Regions from separate parts of the Paenibacillus sp. JNUCC31 genome, predicted to be linked through region 3. Evidence: a T-box and tRNA genes for the amino acid it is inferred to sense, from the RefSeq annotation. Region 3 holds a T-box; the other regions hold tRNA genes.
What was found. The T-box of region 3 lies ahead of tyrS (tyrosine--tRNA ligase). A T-box ahead of a tRNA ligase gene usually reads a tRNA of that ligase, here a tRNA-Tyr.
Positions count from the first base shown of each region.

Region 1: it encodes a tRNA-Tyr, which carries the amino acid that the T-box ahead of tyrS (tyrosine--tRNA ligase) is inferred to sense. The anticodon was not compared.
Region 2: it encodes a tRNA-Tyr, which carries the amino acid that the T-box ahead of tyrS (tyrosine--tRNA ligase) is inferred to sense. The anticodon was not compared.

Region 1 is NZ_CP062165.1:2,195,570-2,205,377, reverse strand. Features, by position in the region: gene JNUCC31_RS09565 (nucleotidyltransferase-like protein) at 1-681, shown strand, start outside; rRNA gene JNUCC31_RS09560 (16S ribosomal RNA) at 1,140-2,687, shown strand; rRNA gene JNUCC31_RS09555 (23S ribosomal RNA) at 3,026-6,073, shown strand; tRNA gene JNUCC31_RS09550 (tRNA-Asn) at 6,140-6,215, shown strand; tRNA gene JNUCC31_RS09545 (tRNA-Ser) at 6,219-6,310, shown strand; tRNA gene JNUCC31_RS09540 (tRNA-Glu) at 6,317-6,388, shown strand; tRNA gene JNUCC31_RS09535 (tRNA-Val) at 6,456-6,531, shown strand; tRNA gene JNUCC31_RS09530 (tRNA-Met) at 6,552-6,625, shown strand; tRNA gene JNUCC31_RS09525 (tRNA-Asp) at 6,653-6,730, shown strand; tRNA gene JNUCC31_RS09520 (tRNA-Phe) at 6,823-6,898, shown strand; tRNA gene JNUCC31_RS09515 (tRNA-Thr) at 6,919-6,994, shown strand; tRNA gene JNUCC31_RS09510 (tRNA-Tyr) at 7,004-7,089, shown strand; tRNA gene JNUCC31_RS09505 (tRNA-Trp) at 7,097-7,170, shown strand; tRNA gene JNUCC31_RS09500 (tRNA-His) at 7,199-7,271, shown strand; tRNA gene JNUCC31_RS09495 (tRNA-Gln) at 7,285-7,359, shown strand; tRNA gene JNUCC31_RS09490 (tRNA-Gly) at 7,364-7,438, shown strand; tRNA gene JNUCC31_RS09485 (tRNA-Cys) at 7,445-7,518, shown strand; tRNA gene JNUCC31_RS09480 (tRNA-Leu) at 7,527-7,605, shown strand; gene JNUCC31_RS09475 (class I SAM-dependent methyltransferase) at 7,854-8,780, shown strand; gene JNUCC31_RS09470 (helix-turn-helix domain-containing protein) at 8,944-9,808, opposite strand, start outside.
Region 2 is NZ_CP062165.1:3,719,510-3,729,317, forward strand. Features, by position in the region: rRNA gene JNUCC31_RS15995 (16S ribosomal RNA) at 125-1,676, shown strand; rRNA gene JNUCC31_RS16000 (23S ribosomal RNA) at 2,016-4,939, shown strand; rRNA gene rrf (5S ribosomal RNA) at 5,020-5,136, shown strand; tRNA gene JNUCC31_RS16010 (tRNA-Ile) at 5,175-5,248, shown strand; tRNA gene JNUCC31_RS16015 (tRNA-Ala) at 5,277-5,352, shown strand; tRNA gene JNUCC31_RS16020 (tRNA-Asn) at 5,354-5,429, shown strand; tRNA gene JNUCC31_RS16025 (tRNA-Glu) at 5,434-5,505, shown strand; tRNA gene JNUCC31_RS16030 (tRNA-Val) at 5,630-5,705, shown strand; tRNA gene JNUCC31_RS16035 (tRNA-Met) at 5,726-5,799, shown strand; tRNA gene JNUCC31_RS16040 (tRNA-Asp) at 5,827-5,904, shown strand; tRNA gene JNUCC31_RS16045 (tRNA-Phe) at 6,039-6,114, shown strand; tRNA gene JNUCC31_RS16050 (tRNA-Thr) at 6,133-6,208, shown strand; tRNA gene JNUCC31_RS16055 (tRNA-Tyr) at 6,218-6,303, shown strand; tRNA gene JNUCC31_RS16060 (tRNA-Lys) at 6,311-6,386, shown strand; tRNA gene JNUCC31_RS16065 (tRNA-Leu) at 6,393-6,473, shown strand; tRNA gene JNUCC31_RS16070 (tRNA-Gly) at 6,484-6,558, shown strand; tRNA gene JNUCC31_RS16075 (tRNA-Arg) at 6,566-6,642, shown strand; tRNA gene JNUCC31_RS16080 (tRNA-Leu) at 6,657-6,735, shown strand; tRNA gene JNUCC31_RS16085 (tRNA-Pro) at 6,743-6,816, shown strand; tRNA gene JNUCC31_RS16090 (tRNA-Gly) at 6,826-6,896, shown strand; gene iolD (3D-(3,5/4)-trihydroxycyclohexane-1,2-dione acylhydrolase (decyclizing)) at 7,214-9,079, shown strand; gene iolE (myo-inosose-2 dehydratase) at 9,260-9,808, shown strand, end outside.
Region 3 is NZ_CP062165.1:430,803-440,610, forward strand. Features, by position in the region: gene JNUCC31_RS01730 (carboxypeptidase M32) at 1-756, opposite strand, end outside; gene JNUCC31_RS01735 (beta-class carbonic anhydrase) at 985-1,560, shown strand; gene JNUCC31_RS01740 (PadR family transcriptional regulator) at 1,736-2,302, shown strand; gene JNUCC31_RS01745 (hypothetical protein) at 2,402-2,899, shown strand; gene JNUCC31_RS01750 (YxcD family protein) at 2,905-3,183, shown strand; gene tyrS (tyrosine--tRNA ligase) at 3,328-4,590, opposite strand; T-box leader at 4,711-4,932, opposite strand; gene JNUCC31_RS01760 (DMP19 family protein) at 5,033-5,491, opposite strand; gene JNUCC31_RS01765 (Imm63 family immunity protein) at 5,497-5,955, opposite strand; gene JNUCC31_RS01770 (protein adenylyltransferase SelO) at 6,230-7,699, opposite strand; gene JNUCC31_RS01775 (carbohydrate ABC transporter permease) at 8,169-9,062, shown strand; gene JNUCC31_RS01780 (carbohydrate ABC transporter permease) at 9,059-9,808, shown strand, end outside.

The DNA of each region.
Region 1 (9,808 bases), 1.8 Mb from region 3:
ATGATCTATGTAAGCCGTAATGAGCTGCAGCACAATGTAATCACAGGAGATAACAATAACATTTTACAGTGTCTGATTGAAGGCGAGATTATCTGGGAAGCGGATAGCGCCTTGAGCAATTTGCGAGAGGAACTAACTGTTTTTGGAACCGATTTGCGGGAGCAGAAATTGCTACATGAATTTGCCAGTTTCTTGAGAATGTATGTAGAGGCCAAACGCTACATTCAAGAGGGCCACGTTGTAGATGCTTATTATAATGTTCTTGAGGCTCTGGGGAACTGGGCGAGAATCGTACTGATTGAACGGGGGATATACCCGGACCATGCTGTCTGGACCCATGTTCAGAGTTTGGACCGTGCCTTATGGAAACTCTACCAGGAACTTACGGTTAGTTCGGAGACACTGGAACAAAGAGTCGAGCTCGTACTTCTTGCTTGCGAATTCTCGGTGATGTCCAAAATGAACGATTGCTCCGGATTGCTCCTTCGTGTGTTAGGAAGTCGGAGGGAACCGTGGAGCATGGAAGAACTCGTTCATCACTCTCAGTTAAGATTTGTACGGGAAGATCTGCCGCTTATCCTTCGCAAGCTGGTGTTTCGTTCTATAGTAAAAGAATCGGCAGGATGGCCATCCTTTATCGGAGGAGATGGACGGGAGATCCGTTATTGGATTGAGACGTAAGCAGTCATGAAGTGTGCCATTATATTGCTTGAAAGAGGGAGGGGAAACCTTCCTTTTTTGTTTGTTTAATAATTTATTAAAAGATGTTGACTCTGACTCGGGATATATGATACATTATATTTCGTTCCTCAAACGAGCTAGTCGCCAACAAACGATAAATTCTGCAGAGGAAAAGTGAAGAACTTAAAGCTTTAACAAAAGAATTAAAAAAAAGTTCTTGACGAAAACAAACGAAGCATGATATATTATAAAAGTCGCCGCTGAAAACACAGTGATGCGAAAAACAGCAACGAATTGATGTTTGATCTTTGAAAACTGAACAACGAGTGAGTAACGATCTTGCTTGCAAGATCGACGCTGAGAAATCGGTACATGTCTTCGGACCGTATGATTTCAATGCGCAAATGAGATTTTAATCTCGTCAGATTCAAAATGAGCTAATCGCTCTTTTCAATACTTTATTGGAGAGTTTGATCCTGGCTCAGGACGAACGCTGGCGGCATGCCTAATACATGCAAGTCGAGCGGACTTGATGAGAAGCTTGCTTCTCAGATGGTTAGCGGCGGACGGGTGAGTAACACGTAGGCAACCTGCCCTCAAGTTTGGGACAACTACCGGAAACGGTAGCTAATACCGAATAGTTGTTTTCTTCGCCTGAAGAGAACTGGAAAGACGGAGCAATCTGTCACTTGGGGATGGGCCTGCGGCGCATTAGCTAGTTGGTGGGGTAACGGCTCACCAAGGCGACGATGCGTAGCCGACCTGAGAGGGTGATCGGCCACACTGGGACTGAGACACGGCCCAGACTCCTACGGGAGGCAGCAGTAGGGAATCTTCCGCAATGGGCGAAAGCCTGACGGAGCAATGCCGCGTGAGTGATGAAGGTTTTCGGATCGTAAAGCTCTGTTGCCAGGGAAGAACGCTTGGGAGAGTAACTGCTCTCAAGTGACGGTACCTGAGAAGAAAGCCCCGGCTAACTACGTGCCAGCAGCCGCGGTAATACGTAGGGGGCAAGCGTTGTCCGGAATTATTGGGCGTAAAGCGCGCGCAGGCGGTCATTTAAGTCTGGTGTTTAATCCCGGGGCTCAACCCCGGATCGCACTGGAAACTGGGTGACTTGAGTGCAGAAGAGGAGAGTGGAATTCCACGTGTAGCGGTGAAATGCGTAGATATGTGGAGGAACACCAGTGGCGAAGGCGACTCTCTGGGCTGTAACTGACGCTGAGGCGCGAAAGCGTGGGAGCAAACAGGATTAGATACCCTGGTAGTCCACGCCGTAAACGATGAGTGCTAGGTGTTAGGGGTTTCGATACCTTGGTGCCGAAGTTAACACATTAAGCACTCCGCCTGGGAGTACGGTCGCAAGACTGAAACTCAAAGGAATTGACGGGGACCCGCACAAGCAGTGGAGTATGTGGTTTAATTCGAAGCAACGCGAAGAACCTTACCAGGTCTTGACATCCCTCTGACCGGTACAGAGATGTACCTTTCCTTCGGGACAGAGGAGACAGGTGGTGCATGGTTGTCGTCAGCTCGTGTCGTGAGATGTTGGGTTAAGTCCCGCAACGAGCGCAACCCTTGATCTTAGTTGCCAGCACTTCGGGTGGGCACTCTAAGGTGACTGCCGGTGACAAACCGGAGGAAGGTGGGGATGACGTCAAATCATCATGCCCCTTATGACCTGGGCTACACACGTACTACAATGGCCGGTACAACGGGCTGTGAAGCCGCGAGGTGGAACGAATCCTAAAAAGCCGGTCTCAGTTCGGATTGCAGGCTGCAACTCGCCTGCATGAAGTCGGAATTGCTAGTAATCGCGGATCAGCATGCCGCGGTGAATACGTTCCCGGGTCTTGTACACACCGCCCGTCACACCACGAGAGTTTATAACACCCGAAGTCGGTGGGGTAACCGCAAGGAGCCAGCCGCCGAAGGTGGGATAGATGATTGGGGTGAAGTCGTAACAAGGTAGCCGTATCGGAAGGTGCGGCTGGATCACCTCCTTTCTATGGAGAATCGTTTCCTGTAACGGAAACATTCAAATACAAGTCTTCAGGAAGCATGCTTCCGAAGCGAGCTTTACTTCGTAAAGCTTTTCACTCACTCGTTGCTCAGTTTTGAGAGCTCAAACTCTCAAACAGCTTGCTTTGCATGGAGCTTGTTCTTTGAAAACTAGATATCGAAACGAAAAATGCGAATTAGAACATTCCTTTTTAGCTGAACTTGTGTAAACAAGTTTCAATAAAAACGGTAGATTGCATGAGCGAGTGATCGAAATGGAGCGACTTTTGGCTTTGGACGCAGTCCAAAACAAGTGGAGCGACAGCTCGAACACGAGCGATATGGTTAAGCTACTAAGAGCACACGGAGGATGCCTAGGCGCTAGGAGCCGATGAAGGACGTGGCGAACAACGAAACTGCCTCGGGGAGCTGTAAGCAAGCTTTGATCCGGGGGTGTCCGAATGGGGAAACCCAGCTGGGGTAATTTCCAGTTACTCACAACTGAATACATAGGTTGTGTAGAGGCATACCAGGGGAACTGAAACATCTAAGTACCCTGAGGAAGAGAAAACAATAGTGATTCCGTCAGTAGCGGCGAGCGAACGCGGAGAAGCCCAAACCAGAGAGCTTGCTCTCTGGGGTTGTGGGACGTCTCACATGGAGTTACAAAGGAACCGGTTAAACGAAGAGGTCTGGAAAGGCCCGCCAAAGAAGGTAAAAGCCCTGTAATTGAAAGTTGGTTCCCTCCGAGACGGATCCCGAGTAGTGCGGGGCACGTGAAACCCCGTATGAATCCGGCAGGACCATCTGCCAAGGCTAAATACTTCCTAGCGACCGATAGTGAAGCAGTACCGTGAGGGAAAGGTGAAAAGCACCCCGGAAGGGGAGTGAAATAGAACCTGAAACCGTGTGCTTACAAAAAGTCAGAGCCCGTTTTAGGGGTGATGGCGTGCCTTTTGTAGAATGAACCGGCGAGTTACGTTCCCGTGCAAGGTTAAGGTGAAGAGCCGGAGCCGCAGCGAAAGCGAGTCTGAATAGGGCGATGTAGTACGTGGACGTAGACCCGAAACCGGGTGATCTACCCCTGTCCAGGGTGAAGGTGCGGTAACACGCACTGGAGGCCCGAACCCACGCACGTTGAAAAGTGCGGGGATGAGGTGGGGGTAGCGGAGAAATTCCAATCGAACTCGGAGATAGCTGGTTCTCCCCGAAATAGCTTTAGGGCTAGCCTCGGAAAACAGAGTCGTGGAGGTAGAGCACTGATTGGGTGCGGGGCCCGCAAGGGTTACCAAGCTCAGTCAAACTCCGAATGCCATAGACTTACTTCCGGGAGTCAGACAGTGAGTGCTAAGATCCATTGTCAAAAGGGAAACAGCCCAGACCATCAGCTAAGGTCCCCAAGTGTGTGTTAAGTGGGAAAGGATGTGGAGTTGCACAGACAACCAGGATGTTGGCTTAGAAGCAGCCACCATTGAAAGAGTGCGTAATAGCTCACTGGTCGAGTGACTCTGCGCCGAAAATGTAACGGGGCTAAACACACCACCGAAGCTATGGCTTGGATCGACTTCACTGCTTCTTTGAGGCGGTGTTTACCACAAGGACATTTTTGTCTGACAAGAGATGATATCTTGGATGACCAAATGCTTCCCAGGGGATAAACACAGGACTTCGAAGCTGGAGTGAAGTCGATCCAGGGGTAGGGGAGCGTTGTATAAGGGTTGAAGGTGTACCGTAAGGAGCGCTGGACATTATACAAGTGAGAATGCCGGTATGAGTAACGAAAAGATCAGTGAGAATCTGATCCGCCGAAAGCCTAAGGGTTCCTGAGGAAGGCTCGTCCGCTCAGGGTAAGTCGGGACCTAAGGCGAGGCCGAAAGGCGTAGTCGAAGGACAACAGGTCGAAATTCCTGTACCACCGTAAGCCGTTATGAGCAATGGGGGGACGCAGCAGGGTAGTGACGCGGACTGATGGATGTCCGTCTAAGCAGTGAGGCTGATGTGTAGGCAAATCCGCACATCGTTAAGGCTGGACTGTGATGGGGAGCGAAAATTATAGTAGCGAAGGTCATGATCTCACACTGCCAAGAAAAGCCTCTAGCCAGGTGATGGTGCCCGTACCGCAAACCGACACAGGTAGGCGAGAAGAGAATTCTAAGGCGCGCGGAAGAACTCTCGTTAAGGAACTCGGCAAAATGACCCCGTAACTTCGGGAGAAGGGGTGCCCCGGTAGTGTGAATAGCACGAGGGGCCGCAGTGAAAAGGCCCAAGCGACTGTTTAGCAAAAACACAGGTCTGTGCGAAGCCGTAAGGCGAAGTATACGGGCTGACGCCTGCCCGGTGCTGGAAGGTTAAGGGGAGCGGTTAGGAGCAATCCGAAGCTGTGAACCGAAGCCCCAGTAAACGGCGGCCGTAACTATAACGGTCCTAAGGTAGCGAAATTCCTTGTCAGGTAAATTCTGACCCGCACGAATGGCGTAACGACTTGGGCGCTGTCTCAACGAGAGATCCGGTGAAATTTTAATACCTGTGAAGATGCAGGTTACCCGCGACAAGACGGAAAGACCCCATGGAGCTTTACTGCAGCTTGATATTGAATTTGGGTACGATCTGTACAGGATAGGTGGGAGCCTTTGAAACGTGAGCGCCAGCTTGCGTGGAGGCACCGTTGGGATACCACCCTGATCGTATCTAGGTTCTAACCTGGTACCGTAATCCGGTGCGGGGACAGTGTCAGGTGGGCAGTTTGACTGGGGCGGTCGCCTCCTAAAGAGTAACGGAGGCGCCCAAAGGTTCCCTCAGAATGGTTGGAAATCATTCGAAGAGTGCAAAGGCATAAGGGAGCTTGACTGCGAGACCTACAAGTCGAGCAGGGACGAAAGTCGGGCTTAGTGATCCGGTGGTACCGCATGGAAGGGCCATCGCTCAACGGATAAAAGCTACCCTGGGGATAACAGGCTTATCTCCCCCAAGAGTCCACATCGACGGGGAGGTTTGGCACCTCGATGTCGGCTCATCGCATCCTGGGGCTGAAGTAGGTCCCAAGGGTTGGGCTGTTCGCCCATTAAAGCGGTACGCGAGCTGGGTTCAGAACGTCGTGAGACAGTTCGGTCCCTATCTGTCGTGGGCGTAGGAAATTTGAGAGGAGCTGTCCTTAGTACGAGAGGACCGGGATGGACGTACCGCTGGTGTACCAGTTGTTCCGCCAGGAGCACCGCTGGGTAGCTATGTACGGAAGGGATAAGCGCTGAAAGCATCTAAGCGTGAAGCCCCCCTCAAGATGAGATTTCCCAGTATGTAAGACCCCTTGAAGACGACGAGGTAGATAGGCTGGGGGTGGAAGTGCAGCAATGCATGGAGCTGACCAGTACTAATCGGTCGAGGGCTTATCCAAATTGCAGGTTGTAATCGCAGGTTTCGTTTCGGATCTAGTTTTCAGAGAATAATCTCTGAAGCATATTCCCTGATAGCTCAGTTGGTAGAGCACTCGACTGTTAATCGAGTTGTCACAGGTTCGAGCCCTGTTCGGGGAGCCATATGGAGAGGTGTCCGAGTTGGCCGAAGGAGCACGATTGGAAATCGTGTAGGCGCCACAAGCGTCTCGAGGGTTCGAATCCCTCTCTCTCCGCCATAGTAAGGCCCGTTGGTCAAGGGGTTAAGACACCTCCCTTTCACGGAGGTAACAGGGGTTCGAATCCCCTACGGGTCATATTTAACTTCAAAAAAGAAGTTGATTTTCACAGCAGTTTTATGATAAGATCATAAATGTGTTGTTCGGAGGCTTAGCTCAGCTGGGAGAGCATCTGCCTTACAAGCAGAGGGTCGGGGGTTCGATCCCCTCAGCCTCCACCATATAGCTTTTTAAATAACGACGCGGGGTGGAGCAGCCCGGTAGCTCGTCGGGCTCATAACCCGAAGGCCGCAGGTTCAAATCCTGCCCCCGCAATTATACTTTCTTTCAAGAAAGTGATCTGGAACCGTGGTGTAGTTGGCCTAACATGCCTGCCTGTCACGCAGGAGATCGCGGGTTCGAATCCCGTCGGTTCCGCCATTTTTGCTCTACATGAGGAAGCTGTTCACTAGATCTGATATATGGCCGACGCCCTAGATAAAGTGTAACGTTTCAGGATTAAACTTTATTATGGCTCGGTAGCTCAGTCGGTAGAGCAGAGGACTGAAAATCCTCGTGTCGGCGGTTCGATTCCGTCCCGAGCCACCATTATAACTACAACTTCATACGCCGGTGTAGCTCAACTGGTAGAGCAACTGACTTGTAATCAGTAGGTTGGGGGTTCAAGTCCTCTCGCCGGCACCATGTAATCCTGGAGGATTAGCGAAGTGGCCAAACGCATCAGACTGTAAATCTGCTCCCGTACGGGTTCGGTGGTTCGAATCCATCATCCTCCACCAGTTTTATAGGGGCATAGTTTAAAGGTAGAACAACGGTCTCCAAAACCGTTGGTGTGGGTTCAATTCCTGCTGCCCCTGCCAATTAATTTTTAGAACATACCGTATTATGGCGATCGTGGCGAAGTGGTTAACGCACCGGTTTGTGGATCCGGCATTCGGGGGTTCAATTCCCCTCGATCGCCCCTTTGTTTTTTTTGGGGATTAGCCAAGCGGTAAGGCAACGGACTTTGACTCCGTCATGCATAGGTTCAAATCCTATATCCCCAGCCATTATGCGGACGTGGCTCAGCGGTAGAGCATCGCCTTGCCAAGGCGAGGGTCGCGGGTTCGATTCCCGTCGTCCGCTCCAAAATATGGCGCCATAGCCAAGTGGTAAGGCACAGCTCTGCAAAAGCTTTATCCCCAGTTCGAATCTGGGTGGCGCCTCCAGTATATATGCCGGCGTGGCGGAATGGCAGACGCGCTCGACTCAAAATCGAGTGGGAAACCGTGGAGGTTCGAGTCCTCTCGCCGGTATATCTAATAGACCTACAGATTGCTTCTGCAATTTGTAGGTCTATTTTTTTGGTTATTTCGTTTCCGTTTGTGTTACAAAGGTGCATTTTCTTATATATTGACGTATAGTCTGATTAGGTATATTGTAGATAAGTAAAGTCTTTGTTTAGATTTATTAAAGATATTAGAGCTCCCTGAAGTTCTTTGTTTTGAGTTTATTAAACGTTATTGTTTAATTCTATGCTTATTAAAGAAAAGGAGTGAAGCACGTGTCTGAGGAAAAAGAAGTATCCAAGTATGCTGAAATTTTATTCGATCTGGCTGCATGGGAGGAAGCGTGGAAGAATCAGTCGACAGAATCACAATACAAACAGAAGAGTTCCTCACCGGACAAAGAAGAAGCATTTGAACGATGGGCCAGGGAATATCATCAACAGTCGTTTACTGAACAGGGAAAGCAAAGATCTGAACGCATTATAGGATGGATTGAAAATCAGGGAGTAGATCTTAATGATTTATCGATATTGGACATTGGAGCAGCCTCAGGTATCTTTACCATCCCCTTTGCAAACAGAGGAGCAACGGTTACAGCTGTAGAACCATCGAAACTGCTCAATTCATTAATGAAAGAGACGATTCCACCGTCCTTACAATCCAGTATAGATATTGTGTCAGAACGGTTCGAGGATATATCGATTCAGGAAAAGAACTGGGAAAAGAAATATGACTTCGCATTTGCATCCATGTGCCCGGCGATGTCGAATTGGGAAACGATTGAACAGGCGATCAGCACTGCCCGAAAATATGTTTATATTAGCACGATGGCCGGAGCGAGAGAGCACTCACTAATAGATGATCTTAAAGAGGTACTGGGTGTCTACCCAGCATATAACGCGGGAGATATGGGATATATACAACAGCTGCTATACCTGAAAGATTATTCTTATACCACCTTAATCACCAAAGAAACAAGTTATATTGAGATGTCTGTTGAGGAAGTTGTTGATAAGCTACAGGAATGGCTTAGCACGCACGAACTGCCAACGGGTGAAGGTTCTCTTGCCCTGGCTGAGGAATATGTAAGAGACACTTACAAGGAGGGTGTGGTTACATTCTCACGCGGAGGGAAGTTCGGTAAAATTCTGATTCAATTGGAGCAACCGAATATGAAAGTTGTACGTACCCAAGAGCAGTAAATCATATGCTGTAATAAACATTATAGATGAAGTGAAAAGGGAGCAATTATACTGCTCCCTTTTTGATGGTTATATATAGAACAACGTTCTTTCGCTAAGCAACATTAACTTCTTCTATAAATAGACCACGTTTACTTCATCCCCAAAAGTCCTGTTTACTTCTTCAAGGACACAGATCAGCTTTTTGCTTACGCTCTCTGTATTGTCCAGGCGTAATCCCTTCCCATTTTCGGAAAGAACGAATAAAGTTCTGGGGGTTATTATAACAAAGGCGTGCGGCGATATCCTTAACCGTTAGGTCGCTTTCATCCAGCCACTTTTTAGCCATACTGAAGCGGTACTTCGTCAGATACTCACTGAATGCACAGCCTGTCTCTTTACGGAATACACTACTTAGATAGTTTGCATTGTAGTGAAGTCTTGATGCGCACTCCTCCAACGTCAGATCTTTATCGTACTCTTGTTGAACCATGGCTATCATTTTCTCGGATATATGTTGATATTGGGCATACTGTCTTTCCTTTAATATGAGAATGATCGGGTTGATAATATGGTCGTTAAACCATTGTTCTACCTCGGCAGCGTACTGTAGAGCATGAAGTTCATTGAAAATTGATCCATGGCCTTGGGAGATCTGTCCCAGTCGTATACCAGATTCCTGCATTATCTGCAAAATATGTGTCAGCAATCGGTTAAGCGCTACCTGATATTCTTCTGGTGTACATTCTACGCCAAACAGTACTTGAAGCAACTGGTGGAGAAGAGAGGCGGAGTATGCTTCATCTGCGCTTTGGATAGCCTGTATGAGCTTATATTCCAGTGATTCGGGATAATGCAGTGACCAAGTGGGTGTACGATGATCAATTGCTTCAAATTGAAAGATAATGCCTGTGCCCAGTTTCATGCGATGCTTGAGCGCTTCAAGGGCCTCTGTATAGGCCTGCGGTATTTGCAATAGGGAGGTATGGGGCTGACTAAATCCAATGCTTACTTGAAGGTTAAGGATCTCCCTGATCTGATGTTGTAGT
Region 2 (9,808 bases), 3.3 Mb from region 3:
GATCTTGCTTGCAAGATCGACGCTGAGAAATCGGTATTCGTCTTCGGACGGTATCCTTTCAAAGCACAAATGAGATTTTTAATCTCGTCAGATTCAAAATGAGCTTATCGCTCTTTTCAATACTTTATTGGAGAGTTTGATCCTGGCTCAGGACGAACGCTGGCGGCATGCCTAATACATGCAAGTCGAGCGGACTTGATGAGAAGCTTGCTTCTCAGATAGTTAGCGGCGGACGGGTGAGTAACACGTAGGCAACCTGCCCTCAAGTTTGGGACAACTACCGGAAACGGTAGCTAATACCGAATAGTTGTTTTCTTCGCCTGAAGAGAACTGGAAAGACGGAGCAATCTGTCACTTGGGGATGGGCCTGCGGCGCATTAGCTAGTTGGTGGGGTAACGGCTCACCAAGGCGACGATGCGTAGCCGACCTGAGAGGGTGATCGGCCACACTGGGACTGAGACACGGCCCAGACTCCTACGGGAGGCAGCAGTAGGGAATCTTCCGCAATGGGCGAAAGCCTGACGGAGCAATGCCGCGTGAGTGATGAAGGTTTTCGGATCGTAAAGCTCTGTTGCCAGGGAAGAACGCTTGGGAGAGTAACTGCTCTCAAGGTGACGGTACCTGAGAAGAAAGCCCCGGCTAACTACGTGCCAGCAGCCGCGGTAATACGTAGGGGGCAAGCGTTGTCCGGAATTATTGGGCGTAAAGCGCGCGCAGGCGGTCATTTAAGTCTGGTGTTTAATCCCGGGGCTCAACCCCGGATCGCACTGGAAACTGGGTGACTTGAGTGCAGAAGAGGAGAGTGGAATTCCACGTGTAGCGGTGAAATGCGTAGATATGTGGAGGAACACCAGTGGCGAAGGCGACTCTCTGGGCTGTAACTGACGCTGAGGCGCGAAAGCGTGGGGAGCAAACAGGATTAGATACCCTGGTAGTCCACGCCGTAAACGATGAGTGCTAGGTGTTAGGGGTTTCGATACCCTTGGTGCCGAAGTTAACACATTAAGCACTCCGCCTGGGGAGTACGGTCGCAAGACTGAAACTCAAAGGAATTGACGGGGACCCGCACAAGCAGTGGAGTATGTGGTTTAATTCGAAGCAACGCGAAGAACCTTACCAGGTCTTGACATCCCTCTGACCGGTACAGAGATGTACCTTTCCTTCGGGACAGAGGAGACAGGTGGTGCATGGTTGTCGTCAGCTCGTGTCGTGAGATGTTGGGTTAAGTCCCGCAACGAGCGCAACCCTTGATCTTAGTTGCCAGCACTTCGGGTGGGCACTCTAAGGTGACTGCCGGTGACAAACCGGAGGAAGGTGGGGATGACGTCAAATCATCATGCCCCTTATGACCTGGGCTACACACGTACTACAATGGCCGGTACAACGGGCTGTGAAGCCGCGAGGTGGAACGAATCCTAAAAAGCCGGTCTCAGTTCGGATTGCAGGCTGCAACTCGCCTGCATGAAGTCGGAATTGCTAGTAATCGCGGATCAGCATGCCGCGGTGAATACGTTCCCGGGTCTTGTACACACCGCCCGTCACACCACGAGAGTTTATAACACCCGAAGTCGGTGGGGTAACCGCAAGGAGCCAGCCGCCGAAGGTGGGATAGATGATTGGGGTGAAGTCGTAACAAGGTAGCCGTATCGGAAGGTGCGGCTGGATCACCTCCTTTCTATGGAGAATCGTTTCCTGTAACGGAAACATTCAAATACAAGTCTTCAGGAAGCATGCTTCCGAAGCGAGCTTTACTTCGTAAAGCTTTTCACTCACTCGTTGCTCAGTTTTGAGAGCTCAAACTCTCAAACAGCTTGCTTTTGCATGGAGCTTGTTCTTTGAAAACTAGATATCGAAACGAAAAATGCGAATTAGAACATTCCTTTTTAGCTGAACTTGTGTAAACAAGTTTCAATAAAAACGGTAGATTGCATGAGCGAGTGATCGAAATGGAGCGACTTTTGGCTTTGGACGCAGTCCAAAACAAGTGGAGCGACAGCTCGAACACGAGCGATATGGTTAAGCTACTAAGAGCACACGGAGGATGCCTAGGCGCTAGGAGCCGATGAAGGACGTGGCGAACAACGAAACTGCCTCGGGGAGCTGTAAGCAAGCTTTGATCCGGGGGTGTCCGAATGGGGAAACCCAGCTGGGGTAATGTCCAGTTACACCTAACTGAATACATAGGTTAGTGTGAGGCATACCAGGGGAACTGAAACATCTAAGTACCCTGAGGAAGAGAAAACAATAGTGATTCCGTCAGTAGCGGCGAGCGAACGCGGAGAAGCCCAAACCAGAGAGCTTGCTCTCTGGGGTTGTGGGACGTCTCACATGGAGTTACAAAGGAACCGGTTAAGTGAAGAGGTCTGGAAAGGCCCGCCAAAGAAGGTAAAAGCCCTGTAGCTGAAAGTCTGTTCCCTCCGAGACGGATCCCGAGTAGTGCGGGGCACGTGAAACCCCGTATGAATCCGGCAGGACCATCTGCCAAGGCTAAATACTTCCTAGCGACCGATAGTGAAGCAGTACCGTGAGGGAAAGGTGAAAAGCACCCCGGAAGGGGAGTGAAATAGAACCTGAAACCGTGTGCTTACAAAAAGTCAGAGCCCGTTTTAGGGGTGATGGCGTGCCTTTTGTAGAATGAACCGGCGAGTTACGTTCCCGTGCAAGGTTAAGGTGAAGAGCCGGAGCCGCAGCGAAAGCGAGTCTGAATAGGGCGATGTAGTACGTGGACGTAGACCCGAAACCGGGTGATCTACCCCTGTCCAGGGTGAAGGTGCGGTAACACGCACTGGAGGCCCGAACCCACGCACGTTGAAAAGTGCGGGGATGAGGTGGGGGTAGCGGAGAAATTCCAATCGAACTCGGAGATAGCTGGTTCTCCCCGAAATAGCTTTAGGGCTAGCCTCGGAAAACAGAGTCGTGGAGGTAGAGCACTGATTGGGTGCGGGGCCCGCAAGGGTTACCAAGCTCAGTCAAACTCCGAATGCCATAGACTTACTTCCGGGAGTCAGACAGTGAGTGCTAAGATCCATTGTCAAAAGGGAAACAGCCCAGACCATCAGCTAAGGTCCCCAAGTGTGTGTTAAGTGGGAAAGGATGTGGAGTTGCACAGACAACCAGGATGTTGGCTTAGAAGCAGCCACCATTGAAAGAGTGCGTAATAGCTCACTGGTCGAGTGACTCTGCGCCGAAAATGTAACGGGGCTAAACACACCACCGAAGCTATGGCTTGATGCTTGCATCAGGGGTAGGGGAGCGTTGTATAAGGGTTGAAGGTGTACCGTAAGGAGCGCTGGACATTATACAAGTGAGAATGCCGGTATGAGTAACGAAAAGATCAGTGAGAATCTGATCCGCCGAAAGCCTAAGGGTTCCTGAGGAAGGCTCGTCCGCTCAGAGTAAGTCGGGACCTAAGGCGAGGCCGAAAGGCGTAGTCGAAGGACAACAGGTCGAAATTCCTGTACCACCGTAAGCCGTTATGAGCAATGGGGGGACGCAGCAGGGTAGTGACGCGGACTGATGGATGTCCGTCTAAGCAGTGAGGCTGATGTGTAGGCAAATCCGCACATCGTAAGGCTGGGCTGTGATGGGGAGCGAAAATTATAGTAGCGAAGGTCATGATCTCACACTGCCAAGAAAAGCCTCTAGCCAGGTGATGGTGCCCGTACCGCAAACCGACACAGGTAGGCGAGAAGAGAATTCTAAGGCGCGCGGAAGAACTCTCGTTAAGGAACTCGGCAAAATGACCCCGTAACTTCGGGAGAAGGGGTGCCCGGTAGTGTGAATAGCACGAGGGGGCCGCAGTGAAAAGGCCCAAGCGACTGTTTAGCAAAAACACAGGTCTGTGCGAAGCCGTAAGGCGAAGTATACGGGCTGACGCCTGCCCGGTGCTGGAAGGTTAAGGGGAGCGGTTAGGAGCAATCCGAAGCTGTGAACCGAAGCCCCAGTAAACGGCGGCCGTAACTATAACGGTCCTAAGGTAGCGAAATTCCTTGTCAGGTAAATTCTGACCCGCACGAATGGCGTAACGACTTGGGCGCTGTCTCAACGAGAGATCCGGTGAAATTTTAATACCTGTGAAGATGCAGGTTACCCGCGACAAGACGGAAAGACCCCATGGAGCTTTACTGCAGCTTGATATTGAATTTGGGTACGATCTGTACAGGATAGGTGGGAGCCTTTGAAGCGTGAGCGCCAGCTTGCGTGGAGGCACCGTTGGGATACCACCCTGATCGTATCTAGGTTCTAACCTGGTACCGTAATCCGGTGCGGGGACAGTGTCAGGTGGGCAGTTTGACTGGGGCGGTCGCCTCCTAAAGAGTAACGGAGGCGCCCAAAGGTTCCCTCAGAATGGTTGGAAATCATTCGAAGAGTGCAAAGGCATAAGGGAGCTTGACTGCGAGACCTACAAGTCGAGCAGGGACGAAAGTCGGGCTTAGTGATCCGGTGGTACCGCATGGAAGGGCCATCGCTCAACGGATAAAAGCTACCCTGGGGATAACAGGCTTATCTCCCCCAAGAGTCCACATCGACGGGGAGGTTTGGCACCTCGATGTCGGCTCATCGCATCCTGGGGCTGAAGTAGGTCCCAAGGGTTGGGCTGTTCGCCCATTAAAGCGGTACGCGAGCTGGGTTCAGAACGTCGTGAGACAGTTCGGTCCCTATCTGTCGTGGGCGTAGGAAATTTGAGAGGAGCTGTCCTTAGTACGAGAGGACCGGGATGGACGTACCGCTGGTGTACCAGTTGTTCCGCCAGGAGCACCGCTGGGTAGCTATGTACGGAAGGGATAAGCGCTGAAAGCATCTAAGCGTGAAGCCCCCCTCAAGATGAGATTTCCCAGTATGTAAGACCCCTTGAAGACGACGAGGTAGATAGGCTGGGGGTGGAAGTGCAGCAATGCATGGAGCTGACCAGTACTAATCGGTCGAGGGCTTATCCAAATATGCAGGTTGTAATCGCAGGTTTCGTTTCGGATCTAGTTTTCAGAGAATAAACTCTGAATGTAAGGCTAAGCTAAGCGTTTGGTGGCGATGGCGGAGGGGTTCCACACGTACCCATCCCGAACACGACCGTTAAGCCCTCTAGCGCCGATGGTACTTGGACCGCAGGGTCCTGGGAGAGTAGGACGCCGCCAAGCGAAACCCCTTTGGGGTATTTTTTTTCGATTTTTCATAAGGGCCCTTAGCTCAGTTGGTTAGAGCGCACCTCTGATAAGGGTGAGGCCGGTGGTTCGAGTCCACCAGGGCCCATAGTAATACCAGATATACTAGAGTATATGGGGCCATAGCTCAGCTGGGAGAGCGCCTGCCTTGCAAGCAGGAGGTCAGCGGTTCGATCCCGCTTGGCTCCACCATTCCCTGATAGCTCAGTTGGTAGAGCACTCGACTGTTAATCGAGTTGTCACAGGTTCGAGTCCTGTTCGGGGAGCCATTAAGGCCCGTTGGTCAAGGGGTTAAGACACCTCCCTTTCACGGAGGTAACAGGGGTTCGAATCCCCTACGGGTCATAGCTATATCTATTAGCTTAAATAAGGGATGAGAATCCCAAAGGTTCGTCGGAGGATAAGTTTCGTTAGCAATTGCTACGCAGTCTCGAACGAAGTGAGAGTATCCCCTACGGGTCATAAATATGGAGGCTTAGCTCAGCTGGGAGAGCATCTGCCTTACAAGCAGAGGGTCGGGGGTTCGATCCCCTCAGCCTCCACCATATAGTTTTCTGAATAACGACGCGGGGTGGAGCAGCCCGGTAGCTCGTCGGGCTCATAACCCGAAGGCCGCAGGTTCAAATCCTGCCCCCGCAATTATACTTTCTTCATTGAAAGTGATCTGGAACCGTGGTGTAGTTGGCCTAACATGCCTGCCTGTCACGCAGGAGATCGCGGGTTCGAATCCCGTCGGTTCCGCCATCTTGATTTTGCTTCAGGGATGAGAATCCGTTTTTGGGTTCGTCGGAGGATTCACTTCGAGAGCATCAACTTCGCAGTCTCGAACGAAGTGAGAGTATCCCGTCGGTTCCGCCATTAATCCAATAATTAAATAAGGCTCGGTAGCTCAGTCGGTAGAGCAGAGGACTGAAAATCCTCGTGTCGGCGGTTCGATTCCGTCCCGAGCCACCATTTATCACAACTTCATATGCCGGTGTAGCTCAACTGGTAGAGCAACTGACTTGTAATCAGTAGGTTGGGGGTTCAAGTCCTCTCGCCGGCACCATGTAATCCTGGAGGATTAGCGAAGCGGCCAAACGCATCAGACTGTAAATCTGCTCCCGTACGGGTTCGGTGGTTCGAATCCATCATCCTCCACCAGTTATATGAGTCATTAGCTCAGTTGGTAGAGCACCTGACTTTTAATCAGGGTGTCGAAGGTTCGAGCCCTTCATGACTCACCATTATATGCGCGTGTGGCGGAATTGGCAGACGCACTAGACTTAGGATCTAGCGTCTTTGACGTGGGGGTTCAAGTCCCTCCACGCGCATCCTTTATAAGCGGACGTGGCTCAGCGGTAGAGCATCGCCTTGCCAAGGCGAGGGTCGCGGGTTCGATTCCCGTCGTCCGCTCCAATATTTTGCGCCCTTAGCTCAGCTGGATAGAGCGTTTGACTACGAATCAAAAGGCCGGGAGTTCGAATCTCTCAGGGCGCGCCATTATAACTTCATATGCCGGCGTGGCGGAATGGCAGACGCGCTCGACTCAAAATCGAGTGGGAAACCGTGGAGGTTCGAGTCCTCTCGCCGGTATAGATAACGGGATGTAGCTCAGCTTGGTAGAGCACCTGGTTTGGGACCAGGGGGTCGCATGTTCAAATCGTGTCATCCCGATCTTTATATGCGGGTGTAGTTCAATGGTAGAACTTTAGCCTTCCAAGCTAATAGCGTGGGTTCGATTCCCATCACCCGCTTTATAGAAACGCAAAAAAGAGATGGTTGCTGCCATCTCTTTTTTGCGTTCTTTGGCGTTTTTAGCAGTCCCCGGATACTTCCCTTCATGGTTAAAAACGTAATCGAAACATCGCTGGAACAGCAGTTAGCATTATTAAAATACGATGTGGATATACCAGGTCTGATTTTATTTTTTAAAACGCTTACAAATATATCTTGCCTTATCCTTCCCCCTGTAATACTATATCAATTAAGCGCTTAACCTATAGGGGTAAGGCGCTTAAACTTAGCTGGATTAAGCGCTTAACCCGTAAAGGGAAGGGAGATGTTCAATCACATGAAAACAATTAGACTGACCATGGCTCAGGCACTGCTCCGATACCTAGATCAGCAATATATTTCGGTTGATGGGGTGGAAACCAAGTTTGTGAAGGGTGTCATCGGCATTTTTGGACACGGCAACGTAACTGGCATTGGGGAAGCACTGGAGCGCAGCCCGGGAAGCCTGACGTATATGCAGGGCAAAAATGAACAGGGCATGGTTCATACAGCAGCGGCCTATGCCAAGCAGAAGAACCGCAGACAGATATATGCGTGTACCACATCCATTGGTCCCGGTGCACTGAACATGATTACCGCAGCGGCAACAGCAACGGTCAATCGGATTCCTGTTTTATTGCTTCCAGGTGATAACTTTGCCACGCGTGAGCCAGATCCCGTTTTGCAACAACTGGAGGTCAGCGGGGACTATACAATTTCAGCCACTGATCCGTTTAAGGCGGTCAGCAAATACTGGGATCGTATCGTGCGTCCCGAACAGCTGATGATCGCTGCCACGCAGGCAATGCGTGTGCTGACGGACCCGGCAGAGACAGGCGCAGTAACGCTGGCGCTGCCGCAGGATGTGCAGGCAGAGGCGTACGATTACCCTGAATCGTTCTTCGCCCGTAAGGTGCATTACCTGGACCGTCGCCCCCCGGTTCAGGCTGCTATTGAACGGGCAGCGCAGCAGATTGCCCGGGGTAGGAAGCCGCTGATCATTGCAGGCGGCGGTGTGTTGTATGCCGAGGCATCTATGCAGCTGGCTGAATTCGCCGAGGCATTTGGCATTCCGGTTGCCGAGACGCAGGCTGGCAAGAGTGCTTTGCCGTGGAGCCACCCACTTAATGTGGGGGCCATCGGCGTTACCGGCTCCCTGGCTGCCAATAGGCTCGCCAGGGAAGCGGATGTAGTGATCGGCGTCGGAACCCGGTTTTCGGATTTTACGACGGCGTCCCGGTCTGCTTTTCAACATCCTGAAGCGACTTTCATCAATATAAACTTGAACGGCATGGATGCTGCCAAACTGGGTGGTGAGGCAATTCTGGCGGATGCACGGGAAGGTTTGCAAGCTTTGCAAATCGCTTTACAGGAACGGCAATACCGCAGCGGTTACGGAACATCCGAGATCGCCGAACTGCGGGATGAATGGAACACCGAAGTGGATCGGCTCTATGGGCTACAACATGAGTCGGGGCTGGCACAGACCACCGCGGTCGGTATCGTGAACCGGACCATTGACCCTTCTTCCGTCATTGTGTGTGCAGCAGGAAGTTTACCTGGAGATTTACACCGTCTGTGGCGTGCGGCTGCACCGAAAACATACCACATGGAGTACGGCTTTTCCTGTATGGGCTATGAGGTGAGCGGGGCATTCGGGGCGGCTCTCGCTGAGCCGGATCGTGAAGTCTATGCCATGGTGGGTGATGGCAGCTACCTAATGCTGCATTCTGAACTGGTGACGAGCTTGCAGGAACAGAAGAAAATGACCATTTTGCTATTTAACAACAATGGATTCCAGTGCATTCATAATCTGCAGCGAGAGCATGGGAGTGATGGGTTCGGCAATGAGTTTCGCTATCGGGAATCGGAGAGTGGAAGACTTACCGGGGATTACATGCCTATGGATTTTGCGGCACATGCCCGCAGCCTGGGAGCCAAAGCCTACAAGGCAGAGACGGCAGAGCAGTTAGAGCAAGCGATCAGGGATGCACGGAATGAGACTGTGACCACACTGATCGAAATTCCGGTTGTGCCTGGAACCAATGCAGGCGGATATGAGTCGTGGTGGAACGTGGGCGTACCAGAGGTATCCACCGAGGAAAAGGTGGTAACTGCACATCACGCAATGCAGATAAATCGAGGGAAAGCCAAGCTCGTTTAATTGCCCGTTTTGTATAAATTCAAGGCTTTTTTCAGTAAGCAAGATTTAGATCGGAATATTTCTATTCGTCTAGGTTGTATGAGAGAGTTAAGACGAATGATTCAAAGTGCAAAGTGCTAAACTCGGCACACTGCACTGAATGATGCAAAAATGTTGAACCACAAAAGGAGACGTGGAGCCATGAACAAGCTGCCATTTCAGCTCGGGATTCATCCGATCAACTGGGTCGGAGAGGATGTAAAGGAGCATGGTGATGCAACAACATGTGAACAGATTCTCGATGATATTCAACGCCTCGGACTAACCGGTACGGAGATGGGACGTAAATATCCCACCAATCCAGACTTATTGCGGGAGGAACTAGGCAAGCGGAACATACGCCTCGTTTCCCAGTGGAAATCGGTATTGTTCTCCGACCCGGCGTATCGTCAGTCTGAGCTGGACAGCTACCGAAGACATGCTGAATTTCTGCAATCGATGGGCAGTACGGTGATTAGCACCGCAGAAGTGGGAGGGTCCCTGCATTTTGATCCAAGGCGGACACCGCATGAAAATGAAGTGCTGAGACTCAATAAATCCGAATGGGAAATTCTTGCTGAGGGATTGAACGAAGCAGGAGCCATTGCCCGTGAGTACGGGTTGAAGCTGACATATCACCATCACGGCGGCACGGTAGTCGAGCAGCCGGAGGAAATCGATAAACTGATGGGGCTGACTGACCCATCGCTT
Region 3 (9,808 bases):
CGTGATCCGCACATCACCTGGATTCAGACCCGTTGCGAACGGGTGAACACTCTCATCGAGTCTTCCGGCTTCAAAGTCATAACCCATTTGTCCCAGAATAAACAAGCTGAATTTTTCCTGTTGATCCTTGTCAAACAGCTGGTTCAGGAACTCCGTATTCGGCTTGTTCGCCGATGCATTGATCTTCTCTTGCAAGGGCACCAAACGGGCTTTGAGACGGGCAAATACGGCATCTACCTTTTCTACCGTGAGTTCCGGTTCATACATGTCCAAAAGGGTATCGTAACGCGTATCTTTCACGCCCCAGTAGTCAATAAACTCCTGTTTGAGCTTCACAATGTCCGTAAGATAGGGCGAAAATCCAGCGAAATCACTGTTATGTTTGGCATCTTCCCATGCTGTCTCTGATTTGGCTGTGAGCACGGTATATGCTTGCACTTTCTCGGGTGGTACCGACTGACTGCGATCATACTCTTTTTTGCAGTCTTCCACCTGACGGCGGTCTGTATCTTCCAGTTGTTCCAGTACCGCTGGAGTTGTTAAGGTATCCAGGTAGGATTTCATCTCCACTGAAGTCTGCAGTTTGAATGCTTCGGTAGATAACAATCCAAGCGTTTCCGAACGTGTCGGAACGCCTTTTTTCGGCGCGCCTGTGCGCAGATCCCAGTGAAGCAAACCAATGGCTTCATGATAACTCTTGATTTTACGGGCCAGATTACGGAAGGATTCCAGCTGTTGCTGTGCGTGTTTATCCATTGTTAACGTTCACCTCTCCAAAAAAAAGTTTATATACCCTATTGATGATACTTTTTGCAATGCGTATAATCAACTTTTAACAGATGCAATTTGTATTACTCTACTATAGAGCAAAATATTGCGAGTTGCAGACCGTGGTAAAAAAGAATAAAAATATAGGGCGTAGGACAAGCTGCACTTGATGCAAGTGGCCGTGCTCATCGTATTGGATAACAGGAGGCAATGGACATGAACAACATTCAAGAGATTCTGGCTTACAACAAAACATTTGTCGAGACAAAAGAATACGAAAAGTATACGGCTGGCAAGTTTCCAACCAAAAAGATGGTCATCATTACTTGTATGGATACGCGTTTGGTGGAAATGCTGCCCAAGGCCATGAACCTGAAAAATGGCGATGTGAAAATTATTAAAAACGCTGGCGCGATTATCTCTCAGCCTTTTGGGTCAGTCATGCGTAGTGTACTCGTCGCGATCTATGAGCTTGGTGCCGATGAAGTACTGGTTGTTGGACATACGGAATGCGGCATGGCTTCCCTGCACGCCGAAACGATGATCGGACATATGGTTGAACGGGGAGTATCGGCAGAAGTCATGAGCACGCTGGAGAACTCCGGCATTCGTTTGCAAAAGTGGTTACGCGGGTTTGACAGCGTTGAAGAAGGGGTAAAACATACTGTGGAAGTGATCAAGAAACATCCATTGCTTCCGCCCAATGTACCCGTCCACGGCATGGTCATCGACTCCTACACAGGTGAACTTGATCTTGTCGCTGAGGGGTATGGGCAACAGACATCTCTCTAAATGGTTTTGGGTGCGGACCTCAGGGTCCGCACTCTTTTTTTGTCTAAATTGAGGCAGTTGTTCTGCCAGGTTGTCAAACCATACAGTTTCAGTGTACACTTTTATGAAAGCGGTCAATGAGAACCATTTTGTATTGTTTTCGCTGACCCAGCCCTAATATTAAGGAGACATGTGCATGAACATACTTTCCTACGGATTGCTCGGGCTTCTTACCCGCGAGGAGTCATCAGGTTATGATCTAATGTTGAAAATCCAGCCACATTGGCAGGCCAAACACAGTCAGATCTATCCCCTCCTCTCCAAAATGGAAAACGATGAGCTTTTAGCCTCCCGCTGGGTGCAACAGTCTGACAAACCGGACAAAAAAATGTATGCAGTCACGGAAAAAGGTATTGAAAAACTGCTGGGATGGATGATCACTCCCGTTACCGCTCCGGTTACTCGTGACGAGTTCAATCTGCGTATTTTATGTGTCGGCATTGCGGAAGACGGAAGCATGAGACGTATTCTGAATGAACGACAGAACTGGTTTATGGAACGCATCCGTTATTTCGAGGGACTGAAATCCCGTATACCTCAGGATAATTTGAAAGTAGGCAGCCGGGAGTTCGGAAGTTACATTCTGGTACAAAAAGGGTTGATGAACGCACAAACAGGCCTCGAATGGTGCAACTGGGTTATCCAGCTTCTCGATGGTCAGGCAGCCATTCAGGACCCTTGTCCAAGTATTTCAGAAAATTAAACAAAATTTGAAACGATCCTGCAAGTTGACCGTATTAACTGAGTAAGGTCCATTTTTGGGCGAATCAAACAAATTAATCGGGGGGTTACGATCTTTACAATGAAGAACAAATTCGGAATTAAACATCTCATGATGGTTTTCATGGCCTTTACATTGTTGTTCGCAACAGTCGGAGTCGCAAATCCGGATTCTGCTGATGCTAGACGTGGTGGCGGTTTCAAATCGGGTACGAAAAGTTACACCAATACACCTAAGAAATCCGATTCCAACGTGAGCAAATCAAACACAAATAACAACTCCAGCAATGGAGCAGCAACGAACCGTGGCGGATTCTTCGGCGGTGGCGGTGGATTTATGAAAGGCATGATGCTGGGTGGTCTGGCAGGTATGATGTTCGGCGGATTGTTCGGCGGCATGGGAGCTTTGGGTAACATTCTTGGATTGCTCGTAAACGTGGCTGCAATTATGTTGATCGTGATGCTCGCGATGGCCCTGTTCAGAGCCATTACGAATCGTCGTAAACCGGCAGCGGATGGTCGTTATGACCGCCGTAATGATCGTGATGATGATGACCGTAACAGAAACGGACGGTACTAATCTCTATGGTTCTGAGCATGGATGAAATTGTCAACGCGATCTGTATTCACATGGCTGAACGCAAGGGTGTGCGCCCAACCGATGTCAATGTGGAACTGAGCTGGGAAGAAGATACGGGATATTCCGCTGAAGTCTGGATTCAAGGACGCAGTCAATACCTGGTCGAATCCAATATGATCGAAGCAATCCTGCGCTACCTGCACAGTGAATACGACATTCGGGCTTACCGTGAGAATGTAAGACTTGATCTGGATGAAGAGATCACAGCGATTGTAAATCAATAAACCATAAACCATTTGCAGATGGAATGTAAAAAGAACCGTCTCCATGATGTCATTGACATGTATGGAGGCGGTTCTTTTGTGTCTTGGGAAGATAAGATTAACTTCTTCGCAAAATTCTCCCAAGATTCATCCGATGACTACAGATTACGACTTCAATTTCACCAGACTGTAGTTTTTCTTGCCTTTGCGGATAATAATGAATCTGCCACCAATTGCGTGCTCTGCAGAGACCGTGAATTCCAGCTCCGTAATCTTCTCACCGTTCATGGAGATTGCTCCTTTGGTGACATCCTCACGTGCCTGACGCTTGGATGGCTCCAAGCCCAGATCCACGAGCCAGTCCACAATATTTTTCGCTTCACCATCGGTTTCGAAGGTTGGCATTTCCTTGAAACCCTGCTCGATTTCGTCCGCAGTAAGAGAACGAATATCTCCGCTGAACAGTGCGGCGGTAATGCGTTTTGCCTGCTCCAGCATGTCATCACCGTGCACAAACTTCGTCATTTCTTCCGCAAGTGCCTTTTGTGCTTCACGCTTGTGCGGCTCGGCTGCTACCTTGTCCGCCAAAGCTTCAATTTCTTCTTTGCTCAGGAACGTGAAGTATTTCAGGTATTTAATGACATCGCGGTCATCCGTGTTCGCCCAGAACTGATAGAATTCAAATGGAGTCGTTTTATTCGGATCAAGCCAGATGGACCCGCCTGCGGATTTACCGAACTTGGTACCGTCTGCTTTGAGCATAAGCGGAATCGTCAGACCAAAAGCTTTGGCTTCAGACCCTTCTTTTTTCCGAATCAGATCTAGGCCGCTTGTGATGTTACCCCATTGATCGGAACCGCCAATTTGCAGCTGTACATTCTCATGTTGGAACAGGTGCAGGTAATCGAGCGATTGGAGAATCTGGTAGGAGAACTCGGTAAACGAAATGCCGTCTTCCAGTCTGCTCGCAACTACGTCTTTGGCCAGCATCGTGTTCAGATTAAAGTTCTTACCGTAGTCACGCAAAAATTCAATTACATTGATTTTATGTGTCCAGTCGTAGTTGTTGACCAAGCGAACCTGATTGTCGCCATCCGTTATGAAGAGCTTTTTCATTTGTGCAGTCAGCGCATCCACATTCGCCTGAACCTCTTCCAACGTTTGCAGTGAACGTTCCGATTGACGACCACTCGGATCACCAATGGTACCTGTTGCGCCACCAATCAGAATGACCGGACGATGGCCGGCGTTTTGAAAACGTTTCAGCATCATGAATGGAATCAAATGTCCAATATGCATGCTGTCACCGGTAGGGTCAACCCCACAGTATAAGGATACCGACGTAGTCTCGGTCAGCTCACGCAGACCCTCCGCATCTGTTTGTTGGTTAATGGCGTCGCGCCATTCCAGTTCATCAATAATATTCAAAACGAACAACCCCTTCTCTATGCATTGGTAATAGGCCATGATTTACGCGAATTCATCAAGAGTTAAGCAGGGTGGGACTTTTTTTGGACACAAAAAAATCGCCGCCTTGTCTTCAATAGACACAGGGACGATTATGATAACCGTGGTACCACCCAACTTGCACAGACAACAGCTTACACGCTGTCCATACCGCTTTCGGCAAAATATCGTTTGCCATTCCGCTTGGCATTACCCAAGTACTCCAGAGTGTAATTCGCAGCCCTTGTATGTATCAGGTTCCATCAACCCCTGACTTTCTGTAACAGGGACAAAGCCGCTACTGCGCTCTATCAACGTAATTCATGTATTTAATTTATAGCCAGTATAGCTGAACGTTAACATCATTGCAAGGCCAAGTATACAATCTTTGGATAGAACAACAGATAAGTGCCTGTACCAAAATTTATAAAGACATCATGTTCAACTTCCCATGATAATATTCATATGCCTTTTGCGGGATCTGATCCTCATTGTTCCAAAATTGCTGATCCAACGCATCCAGCAGCTGCTCCTGTTCCGTTGTTAGAAATTGAGGTATATCCCACAGCTGAGTAAGCCGTTCATCCTCTTCCAAATGCTCAATGCAGCCATATGCTGACTTGATTATATCCGACACTTGAGCAGCACCAATGACTTGTAATGCCCGCAACGCGTAAAGGTATGCCTCTTCACCCCAGTTGCAAAAAAACTGCAAAAAGCCACCGTTAAAGGCATCCGTCTCTAACAGCCATAATGCTGCAATTTCCTGTTCATTTGGTGTTAACGCCGCCCAACCCTGGGCAGATTCATTCTTTTTCCCAACAAAAGATACCGCATATTCATACCATACATCATGGACATCATGGACATCCTGTTCACTCACATCAATCACCTCTCTTTTCTTGGTTTCGGCCTCTCAAGCTCCTGACGTTTGCCTGTCTGATGCCAGTGTAAAAATGGATCACCAATCTGGTGAAAAGCCTCCTCAACACTTCGACCCAATTCTTGGTTCACTTCGTTCGTATAGTTCAAATGTGTCCGTTTATTATCAGCACCATGTCGTTCCAGCAATTCTACATGCGCCGCCGTAAAAATGATATCCTCCAGCAACCAGTAGATCACTTCATCTGTCTGCTTCAACCGTTTTTCCAACATGACGATACCCCGTTCGTATATACGAACAATGTACGCATCGCTACCAATCTCTACATATGGGACGCCCTCCCATTTAAAGGTCTCGAACAAGCGGTTAACATAGTTCTCCATCTGTCTTCTGCCGAAGGACGTCGGTTCAAGCAACTGTATAAGAATTTCTGCAATTTCTTGTTTGCTTCGTAGGATGGACATGAAATCACCCACTTCAAAAAGTAAAAAATTCCATTTATTAGTGGAACTATATTTCTCTGAATTCAGTAAGAACCCCGTTGGAATCTTTTCTTAACATGATAACAAAAAGGGCTACCTCAAATAACCCCCCTCATAAATCTGGCCTCCAATGACCGTCCCAATCATTCTTGCTAATGCCTGAATAGGGTAGATTTAATAATCTACTATTGATTTTTCTTGAAAAAGATATGAAAAAGCTGCCATCGGCAGCCTCTTCATCATCTCTGTTCTTCAATCAGGTTCCACAGAACGTCTGGTACGAAGTATCGCATTGTGCAGGCAGTTCGGCGTATTCAGCTTGTTCAGGGGAATGCGCGTACGGGTTTGCCAGAACAGCAAGAAGCTTTTCCATCGCACCAAGGTCTCCATAATTCTCCGCTCGTTCAAGCGCTTCTTCTACCCGATGATTCCGTGGAATCACGGCCGGGTTGCTATCTCGCATCAATTGATGCGATACTTCCTTCGTTTCCGTCTGCCTGCCTAATCTCATCTGCCACCGTTCGTTCCATCCAGCAAACTCTGAAGTTTTAAACCAGGACGTATCCTCCAACGCATTAAAGGTCAATGCCAGGAAAGTATTCGTGTAGTCTGCATTATGCTCCTCCATGAGTTCAAGAAGATCTCTGATGAGCGATTCATCCTCAGCCTCTTCATTCAACAAGCCCAATTTGGAACGCATACCGGAGAGCCAGTCATGATGATACAGCTCAGAGAACTGTGCAATGGCATCCTGGGCGATCTGCACAGCCTGTTCTTCATCTTCATGCAAAAGTGGCAGCAGCGTTTCGGCAAATCGCGCCAGATTCCAGCCACCAATATACGGTTGATTTCCATAGGCGTATCGTCCTTGCGTGTCAATGGAGCTAAATACCGTGGCCGGATTGTAGGCATCCATGAACGCACATGGCCCATAATCAATCGTCTCACCACTAATAGCCATATTATCCGTGTTCATCACACCATGGATGAACCCAATTTGTTGCCATTTGGCAATGAGAGATGCCTGACGTTTAATCACTTCCTGAAGCAATAGAAGATAGCGATTCTCCGCTTCAGCGATATCAGGAAAATGACGCTGCAACGTATAATCAGCCAATGCTCGAAGATCCTCGATGGATCCCCATCTTGCTGCATATTGAAAGGTCGCTACGCGCAAATGACTGGAAGCAACGCGCGTTAATATTGCACCAGGCCGTTCTGTTTCACGTATAATATTTTCTCCCGTCGATACCACTGCCAGACTTCGTGTAGTTGGAACACCTAGTGCATACATCGCTTCACTAATAATGTATTCACGCAGCATGGGTCCAACAGCAGCACGTCCATCACCTGCGCGGGAATAGGGCGTTCTCCCTGAACCTTTCAACTGGATATCCACCCGCTCGCCCTGTGGCGTAATTTGTTCACCCAGCAGTAAAGCCCGCCCATCACCAAGCATATTAAAATTACCGAACTGATGTCCTGCGTAAGCCTGAGCCAGAGGCTCAGCCCCTTTCGGGATCAGGTTCCCTGCAAAAATGTTTGCCCCTTCATCACTATTAAGAGTCTCAGCATTCAGCCCCAAGCTGGCAGCAAGCAAAGTATTGAAGATAATCATCTTCGGTGATTCGACAGGTTCAGCTTCCTGCCTTGTAAAATAGGTTTGCGGCAGACGCGCATAACTGTTGTCAAAATGCCATCCTTTGTTCAGCGTTTCTTGTTGCATGTGATCACAACTCCTTTTCTGTAACCAAGGGATATCCCCTGATTTTAGTATAGCCTTGTGCACCAATGCTCATTTATGTAGTCGCATGGAAATTCAACTGAAAGAACATATAACTTGTTCATGATGAAACTTTAGCATATTTATATCCCTTTTGCGAAACTCCTCCAAAGAAATTTCGTTAATTTCCGAAAGCTTGAAAATCCACCGCAAACCTTTCTGAATCAGCCATTGTCAGGCGTCCTGAAAGAACTTCGGTACTCTCAAATAAGATAGCGCTTTCACCCTTCCAAAAAAAGGGTTGATAATTGAGAAATCATCCACTATGATAATGTCATCAGTTCGGATAATAAAGTTAAAGCACTTTAACTTTCGATTAACTAACATCATATGAAACCTATACCTATGGAAAACTTCACTCCGAAAGTTAAAGCGTTATAATTTTATATCCCATAGAAAGGTTGGTGTTTCCTTGACCCATCGCGAAAGCCGGCGGCAGACATTTTACCTGTACCTCTTCATCTCTCCATGGCTTATCGGTTTTCTCGTGTTTGCCTTGTATCCGATTCTGTCGTCCCTTTATTACAGCTTCACGGACTATGACATTATCCACCCGCCGAAATATGTCGGACTCGCGAATTACAACGAAATGTTTCACAATGACCTGTTTTGGAAATCAGTTGTCGTAACGGTGCGCTATACATTTATCAGTGTACCGATCCAACTGCTGCTGGCACTCGGATTTGCTCTCCTGCTCAATACAAAAATACCGTTCCGCGGATTTTTTCGAACCGCCATGTATTTTCCGAGCATGGTATCCGGTGTGGCGATGTCCCTGCTGTGGTACTGGATTTTCAACCCATCGATCGGTCTGTTCAATTACGTGCTGTCCTGGTTCGGCATTAGCGGCCCATCTTGGCTCATGAGTCCCGATTATGCACTTTACGCTTTGATGATTATGTCCTTCTGGACGGTGGGTTCAGGCATGATTCTATTCCTTGCAGGACTTCAGGGCGTTCCTGCCAGTCTTGTGGAAGCCGCCAAGCTTGACGGAGCGGGACGCTTCCGGATTTTCCTGAACGTAACGCTGCCCATGATTTCACCGGTACTTTTGTTCCAGCTGATTATGGGCGTCATCGATTCCTTCCAGGTATTCACTCAGGCGTACGTAATGACCCAAGGCGGTCCAAACTACTCGACCTGGTTCTACGTTTACAACCTGTACACCAGTGCCTTCAAGGAATACAGGGCAGGATACTCATCCGCACTCGCGTGGGTGCTGCTGATCGTCGTTATGGCGTTTACGGCAATCATTATTAAACTCTCGAACCGCTATGTTCACTATGAAGGGGGCGGACGTAAATGAGTACAATTCCGACTGCCGGCCCAGAGGCTTCACCTTCTGTGAATAAACGCCGGCGCAAAATCGATGCGGTCAGCATTGCCAGTTTCATTGCCCTGCTGGTCACCACCTTTCTCATGCTCCTGCCTTTGTTTTTCATGGTCTCGACCTCACTGAAATCGAAGAAGGAACTGTTAAAGTTTCCTCCGTCCTTTCTGCCGGAAACTTGGCAGTGGAGCAACTACAGAGAAATTTTCGACACGCTGAATTTCAGTCAAATGTATATGAACAGTCTTTTTATCGGCATTTTGACCGTTGTCGGCACCCTGCTTTCGTCAGCCCTTGCTGGCTATGGCTTCGCCAGATACCGGGGCAAGGGCAGCAACCTGTGGTTCATGCTCATGCTCAGTACGATGATGCTTCCCTATCCGGCGATTATGATTCCACAGTTCATTCTTTTTTCCAAGCTGAACTGGATCGATACCTTTCTGCCGCTGATCGTCCCTGCGTTTTTCGGTTCGGCATACAACATCTTTTTGCTGCGCCAGTTCTTTTCCACACTGCCGGATGAGCTGTTTGACGCCGGACGCATCGATGGCTGCAGCGAGTTCCGTATGTGGCGGCAAATCGCTTTGCCTCTGTCTGGTCCGGCGCTTGCTACGGTTGCAATCTTTGCCTTCATCTACAGCTGGAACGACCTTTTGACACCTGTTCTCTATTTAAGCTCATCGGATAAGTTCACACTTCCGGTCGGTATGTCTTCCTTTACA